3 regions of the Bradyrhizobium sp. 6(2017) genome follow, and region 2 is predicted to be linked to each of the others. Evidence: predicted binding sites of a transcription regulator. Region 2 holds the regulator's gene; each other region holds the start of a gene.
What was found. The regulator PhoB, encoded in region 2, activates phosphate uptake and scavenging genes when phosphate is short. The targets are predictions, from matches to a motif close to TGTCATNNANCTGTCAT.
Positions count from the first base shown of each region.

Region 1: the regulator PhoB is predicted to act here: its motif matches at 873-889, upstream of phnF (phosphonate metabolism transcriptional regulator PhnF).
Region 3: the regulator PhoB is predicted to act here: its motif matches at 691-707, upstream of G6P99_RS21160 (DUF47 domain-containing protein).

Region 1 covers NZ_CP049289.2:2,640,056-2,642,318, forward strand. The annotation lists gene phnF (phosphonate metabolism transcriptional regulator PhnF) at 119-844, opposite strand; gene phnG (phosphonate C-P lyase system protein PhnG) at 949-1,410, shown strand; gene phnH (phosphonate C-P lyase system protein PhnH) at 1,415-2,023, shown strand; gene G6P99_RS12575 (carbon-phosphorus lyase complex subunit PhnI) at 2,027-2,263, shown strand, end outside.
Region 2 covers NZ_CP049289.2:1,139,290-1,141,552, reverse strand. The annotation lists gene G6P99_RS05345 (GcrA family cell cycle regulator) at 1-493, shown strand, start outside; gene phoB (phosphate regulon transcriptional regulator PhoB) at 735-1,445, opposite strand; gene phoU (phosphate signaling complex protein PhoU) at 1,576-2,263, opposite strand, start outside.
Region 3 covers NZ_CP049289.2:4,556,194-4,558,456, forward strand. The annotation lists gene G6P99_RS21155 (branched-chain amino acid ABC transporter permease) at 1-599, shown strand, start outside; gene G6P99_RS21160 (DUF47 domain-containing protein) at 747-1,391, shown strand; gene G6P99_RS21165 (inorganic phosphate transporter) at 1,407-2,263, shown strand, end outside.

The DNA.
Region 1 (2,263 bases), 1.5 Mb from region 2:
AGGTCGGAATTTTCGCGCAGCGCAAATTCGGGTGAGGGGGACTCTCTGCGCACTCCAAGCTTTCGAATTTGCGGAGATAGCCCCTCACCCCGACCCTCTCCCCGAGGGAGCAGAGAGATCAGCCGTTCTCGACCAGAAACTCCACGCGCTCGGCGGCGAAGCGCGAGCGTTTGGTCACCAGCGGCTGGTCCAGCATGTCGACGTCGGTTGCGTCGACCACCAGCACCGGCCGTCCCAGCGGCAGATCGAGACGTGCAGCATCGGTGGCATCGGCGATTGCTGCGGTGATTCGGGTCGAGGCGCGATGGTAATCCCTGACGCCGTAATGCCCGAGCAGCTTGGTCATCGAGCGGACGTTGGCGAACACGTCGCCGGCATCGGGAAACCGCTCGGCCGACAGCCATGTGGTGGAAACGCAGATCGGCGTCCGGTCGGCGAGGCGCACCGACTCGATTCGGATCAGCGGCGCGCCGATCTTCAGGCCGAGCTCGCGCGCGATCTCGCGGTTGGCGATATCCTCGCCGGCCTCGATCATCTGGCCGCGCGGCTCGTGGCCGCCGGCGCCGACGATCTCCGAAAACCTTGTGCGTGACCGCAGGGGATAGGCGAGGCGTTGGGCCTCGACATAGGTGCCGCTGCCGCGCTCGGCGCGCACCAGGCCGCGCTCGGCCAACGCGGCGAGCGCCCGCCGCACGGTGTGGCGATTGACCCGGTAAGTCTCGGCGATCTCCATCTCGCCCGGCAGCTTTTCGCCCGCGGCAAAGCGGCCGTCAGCGATGCCGCGCTCGATGCCGTCGGCGACCTGCCGCCATAAGGCGACGCCGGAACTTTCCTGCATGCTCATGGCGCGGTGATACCAGAAATCGTCGGTTTGTCACGAAACAGTCATGGCGCTCGGCTATCAAGTTGTCTATTATTATAGACAACTTGACATAGGCAAGGTTGCCCATGAGTTCGACCGGACCAAACAGCAAACAGGCCCAGCGTAAGGCCGCGATGACGGTGCTGGCGCATTCCGCCGCTTCCGACATCGCAGGCCGGCTCGCCGCGATTGTGGTGCCCGCGCATGAGAACCTGCGCGAGCCGGAGAACGGCCTTGTGATGCTGCGCGGGCGGATCGGCGGCGACGGCGCACCGTTCAATCTCGGCGAGGCGACGGTGTCGCGCGCGGCGGTGCGGCTTGCGAGCGGCGAGGTCGGCTTCGGCTACACGCTCGGCCGCGATGCGCAGAAGGCGCAGATGATCGCGCTGTGCGACGCCATGGTGCAGTCGGCGGAGTTGTCCGGCGAAGTCGAGGCGAAGGTGATCGCGCCGCTGCGTGTGGTCATGAACGCCGAACGCTCCCGCAAGGCCGCCGAGACCGCGGCGACGCGGGTCGATTTCTACACGATGGTGCGCGGTGAGGGGTGATGCAATGACGACGATTGCCGAAATGCCCGCAGGTTTTGCCGACAAGGTGCTGTCGGCGCAATCAACCTTCCGTTCCGTGATGGAGGCGATGGCGCGTCCGGGCAGCGTGCAGCGCGTCGCCGCGAGCGCAGGCGCGCCCGCCGGTATGATGCGCGGCGCGGCCGCGATCGCGCTGACGCTGTTCGATCACGACACGCCGATCTGGCTCGATGCCGCGATGTCGGCGACGCCGGATGTCGCCCGCTGGCTGAAGTTTCACGCCAGCGCGCCGGTGGTCGGGGATTCCTCGATCGCGAGCTTCGCGCTGATCGGCGATCCCGCGAATCTGCCGGCGCTCGAGCGTTTCGCGTTCGGCAGCAACGAATATCCGGATCGTTCGACCACGCTGATCCTGCAGGTCGACAGCCTGACACAGGGCCCGGCCTTCGAGCTGAAGGGGCCCGGCATCGACGGCAGCGCGCTGCTGCAGGCGATGATCAAGCCGCGCGATCTGTTCGAGCGGCTGTCGATCAACGAGGTCCTGTTCCCGCGCGGCATCGATGTCGTGCTGGTCCATGAAGATGCCATTGTCGCGATCCCGCGCACCACGCGGCTGATCGCAAGCGGAGTGTGAGCGATGTATGTAGCGGTCAAGGGAGGCGAGCGCGCCATCGAGAACGCCCATCGCCTGCTCGCGCATGAGCGGCGCGGCGATCGCGACGTGCCCGAGGTGACGCTGGCGCAGATATCCGAACAGCTCGCGCTCGGTGTCGATCGGGTGATGACCGAGGGTTCGCTTTACGACCGCGAGCTCGCGGCGCTGGCGATCAAGCAGGCGCGCGGCGACATGATCGAGGCGATCTTCCTGGTCCGT
Region 2 (2,263 bases):
CGACGATCGCGTCGAGCAGCTGAAGAAGCTCTGGGAGTCTGGCCTCTCGGCCAGCCAGATCGCCGCGGAACTTGGCAATGTGACGCGAAATGCCGTGATCGGCAAAGTGCATCGGCTCGGCCTCTCCGGCCGCGCCAAGGCCCCCTCCACGGCCGCGCCGCGGCAGCGCAAGGCCCGCCCCGCCCAGCACATGATGCGGGTGGCGCGTCCGGTCTCGCGCGGCAACACCGCGCTGGCGCATGCCTTCGAGGTCGAGATGGAGCCCGATCCGATCTCCTACGACAACGTGGTGCCGATGAGCCAGCGGCTGTCGCTGCTCGAGCTGAACGAAGCCACCTGCCACTGGCCGGTCGGCGATCCATCGAGCCCGGAATTCTTCTTCTGCGGCGGCAAGGCGCTCGGCGGCCTGCCCTATTGCGCACACCACTCGCGCGTCGCCTACCAGCCCGCCGGCGATCGCCGCCGGCCGTCGGCGAAACCGCAGATCAAGTGAGCACTCGGGAAACTGGCGTAGGACTGAAAAAGAAATCCCCGTGAAAGCGGGGATTTTTTTGTGAGAACCGTAGCCCGGATGCATCACCGGCGTCGTCCCGGCGCAGGCCGGGACCCATAACCACGAATGGGTGTTGTTTGAAAGCCGTCTGGCCGCGTGCCGATTGCGCCGGCCGCGGCGTATGGGTCCCGGCTTTCGCCGGGACGACAACGTGTTGCGGTTTATGAATGCCACACGGCCGTTACGGCTGCGGCTCGGCCTTCGCGAAGCGGTCGTCGAGCGCGTAGCCGGCGCCGCGCACGGTGCGGATCGGATCCTGCTCGCGGCCCGGATTGAGCAACTTACGCAGGCGGCCGATATGCACGTCGACGGTGCGCTCGTCGATATAGATGTCGCGGCCCCAGACGCTGTCGAGCAGCTGCTCGCGGCTGAACACCCGGCCGGGATGCTCGAGGAAGAATTCGAGCAGACGATATTCGGTCGGCCCGAGATCGATCGGGCGGCCGGAGCGCGCCACGCGGCGCTTCTCGCGGTCGAGTTCGATATCGCCATAGGTCAGCACGGTGGCAAGCCGCTCCGGGCTCGCACGGCGCAGCAAGCCCTTCACCCGCGCCAGCAGCTCGGGCACCGAGAACGGCTTGACGATGTAATCGTCGGCGCCGGTGGCAAGCCCGCGCACGCGCTCACTCTCCTCGCCGCGCGCGGTCAGCATGATGATCGGAAGCTGCTTGGTCTCGGGCCGCGCCCGCAGGCGGCGGCACAGTTCGATGCCGGACAGGCCCGGCAGCATCCAGTCCAGCACAACGAGGTCGGGGATGCGCTCCTTCAACCTGGTGTCGGCGTCGTCGCCGCGTCCCACCGTTTCGACGTCGTAGCCTTCCGCATCGAGGTTGTAGCGCAACAGTGTCGTCAGCGCTTCCTCGTCTTCGACTACCAGAATGCGTGCGCTCATCGGTCTAAGTTCTTTCTCTGTGGTGATCCGTTGCCCAAACGCAAACCGAAACACTCAACCCCTGAGCATATTCCCCGTGGGAAACGGTTTGTCGCGACGACAATCCGGTTCCGCCGATGCGGATCATGCCCTAGTTGCCCGGCACCGTGGTGGCGAAATTGGTCATATCGCCCTTCGGACGCTTGTCGGTGATCTGCTGGCCCTCGATCATGTAGAACACGGTCTCGGCGATATTGGTGGCGTGGTCGCCGATCCGCTCGATGTTCTTGGCGCAGAACATCAGATGGATGCAGAACGAGATGTTGCGCGGATCCTCCATCATGTAGGTGAGCAGTTCGCGGAACAGCGAGGTGCAGATCGCATCGACCTCCTCGTCGCCCTTCCAGACGTTCATCGCCGCCGGCAGATCGTGCGCGGCATAGGCGTCGAGCACCGACTTGACCTGCGACAGCACGAGGTCGGTCATGTGCTCGAGGCCGCGGATCAGCTTCAGCGGCTGGAAATCGCTCTCCAGCGCCGCGACGCGCTTGCCCATGTTCTTGGCGAGGTCGCCGATCCGCTCGAGGTCAGTCGCGACGCGCATCGCGCTGACGATCTCGCGCAGGTCGATCGCCATCGGCTGGCGGCGAGCGATCGTCAGCACCGCGCGCTCTTCGATGACGCGCTGCAGATTGTCGATCTCGATGTCGGCGGCGACCACGCGCTTGCCCAGCGCGACGTCGCGGCGGATCAGCGCGTCGACCGACTCGGTGATCATGCGCTCGACGAGGCCGCCCATCTCGGCGACCAGGCGGGTCAACTCCTGCAGGTCGCTGTCG
Region 3 (2,263 bases), 3.4 Mb from region 2:
TGATCACGCTGGCGCTGTCGCAACTGCTCTACTTCATCTATCTGCAGGCGCCGTTCACCCATGGCGAAGACGGCATCCAGGGTATCCCGCAGGGGCGCCTGTTCGGGATCTTCGATCTCTCGAAGCCGCTGGTGCTCTATTACGTCGTGCTGGCCGGCTTCCTCGCCGGCTTCCTGCTGATCTACCGGACCATCAACTCGCCGTTCGGCGAGGTCTTGAAGGCGATCCGCGAGAACGAGCCGCGCGCGATCTCGCTCGGCTACAAGACCGACCAGTACAAGATGCTCGCCTACATCCTGTCGGGCACGCTGGCGGGCTTCGCCGGCTCGCTGAAGGTGTTCGTGGCGCAGAACGCCTCGCTCACCGACGTGCACTGGTCGATGTCCGGTGAAATCGTGCTGATGACGCTGGTCGGCGGTCTCGGCACCATCTTCGGGCCGGTGGTCGGTGCCTTCGTGATCATCGCCATGCAGCAATATCTCGCCGGCTTCGGCCAGTGGGTGACGGTGATCCAGGGCGTGATCTTCGTCGCCTGTGTGCTGCTGTTCCGGCGCGGCCTGGTCGGCGAGCTGGCCCATATGCTCAGGCGGTCGCTGTAGGGCAGGGCGCGGCCTGCGATTTTCCGCTGACATAGCGGTGGACGACCGCCCGTTCGGGCGGTCGATCGGTCCTTTCCCCGCCAGATGCTATATGACAGTTCTGTGACAGTCGCTAAAAGGGCTGTCCCGGAACGATGGAACTGAGACATGCTGCGCTGGTTTCGCGCCTTCCTGCCCAAGGAAGAGCGGTTTTTCGACCTGTTCGCCCGCCACGCCCAGACCTCCGTGCAGTGCTCATTGGCGCTGCAGGACATGCTGAAGGGCGGGGAGGAGACCCCGGTCTTCTGTCAGCGCGTCAATCAGTTCGAGAACGACGCCGATAGCGTCACCCGTGAGGTGCTGACCGCGGTTCGCCGCACTTTCATCACCCCGTTCGACCGCGGCGACATCAAGAACCTGATCACCGCGATGGACGACGCGGTCGACCAGATGCAGGCGACAGCAAAGGCGGTCATGCTGTTCGAGGTGCGCGAGTTCGAGCCGCCGATGCGCGAGATCGGCACCCTGATCGTCGAATGCGCCAATCTGGTCATCCGCGCGCTGCCCTTGTTGCAGGCGATCGGCCAGAACGTCTCGATGCTGACCCAGATCACCGAGGAACTGACCAAGCTCGAGGGCCGGGTCGACGATCTCCATGATATCGGGCTGAAGGAGTTGTTCCTGAAGCACCGCAACGCCAACACGATGGACTTCATCGTCGGCGCGGAGATCTACGATCACCTCGAGAAAGTGGCCGACCGCTTCGACGACGTTGCCAACGAGATCAATTCGATCGTGATCGAGCAAGTGTAAGGCGGGGGCCATCACGTGGACGCCACGCTGGGTCTTCCGGTTCTCACCATCCTGATCGCGGTCGCGCTGCTGTTCGACTTCCTGAACGGCCTGCACGATGCCGCGAACTCGATCGCGACCATCGTCTCGACCCGCGTGCTGCGGCCTCAATATGCGGTGTTCTGGGCGGCCTTCTTCAACTTTGTTGCCTTCGCAGTATTCGGCCTGCACGTCGCTAACACCATCGGCACCGGGATCATCGACCCGTCGGTGGTCGACGCGACGGTGATCTTCGCCGCGCTGGTCGGCGCGATCGTCTGGAACGTCATCACCTGGGCGCTGGGTATTCCCTCGTCGAGTTCGCACGCGCTAATCGGCGGGCTGGTTGGCGCCGGCATGGCGAAGGCGGGCATTTCGGCGGCGGTGTGGAGCGGGCTCACCAAGACCTTGCTCGCGATCGTGCTGTCGCCGCTGGTCGGCTTCCTGCTGGCGCTGGTGCTCGTGGCCGTCGTGTCCTGGCTCTCGGTGCGCTCGACGCCGTTCGCGGTCGATCGCGCCTTCCGCATCCTGCAATTCGCCTCGGCGTCGCTCTATTCGCTCGGCCACGGCGGCAACGACGCGCAGAAGACCATGGGCATCATCGCCGTGCTGCTCTACTCGCAGGGCCATCTCGGCGACACCTTCGAAATTCCGTTCTGGGTCGTGCTGTCCTGCCAGAGCGCGATGGCGCTGGGCACCCTGATGGGCGGCTGGCGGATCGTGCGCACCATGGGGCTGCGGATCACCAAGCTGACGCCGATGCAGGGCTTTTGCGCCGAGACCGGCGGCGCCGCGACCCTGTTCATGGCGACCTATCTCGGGGTTCCGGTATCGACCACCCACACCATCACCGG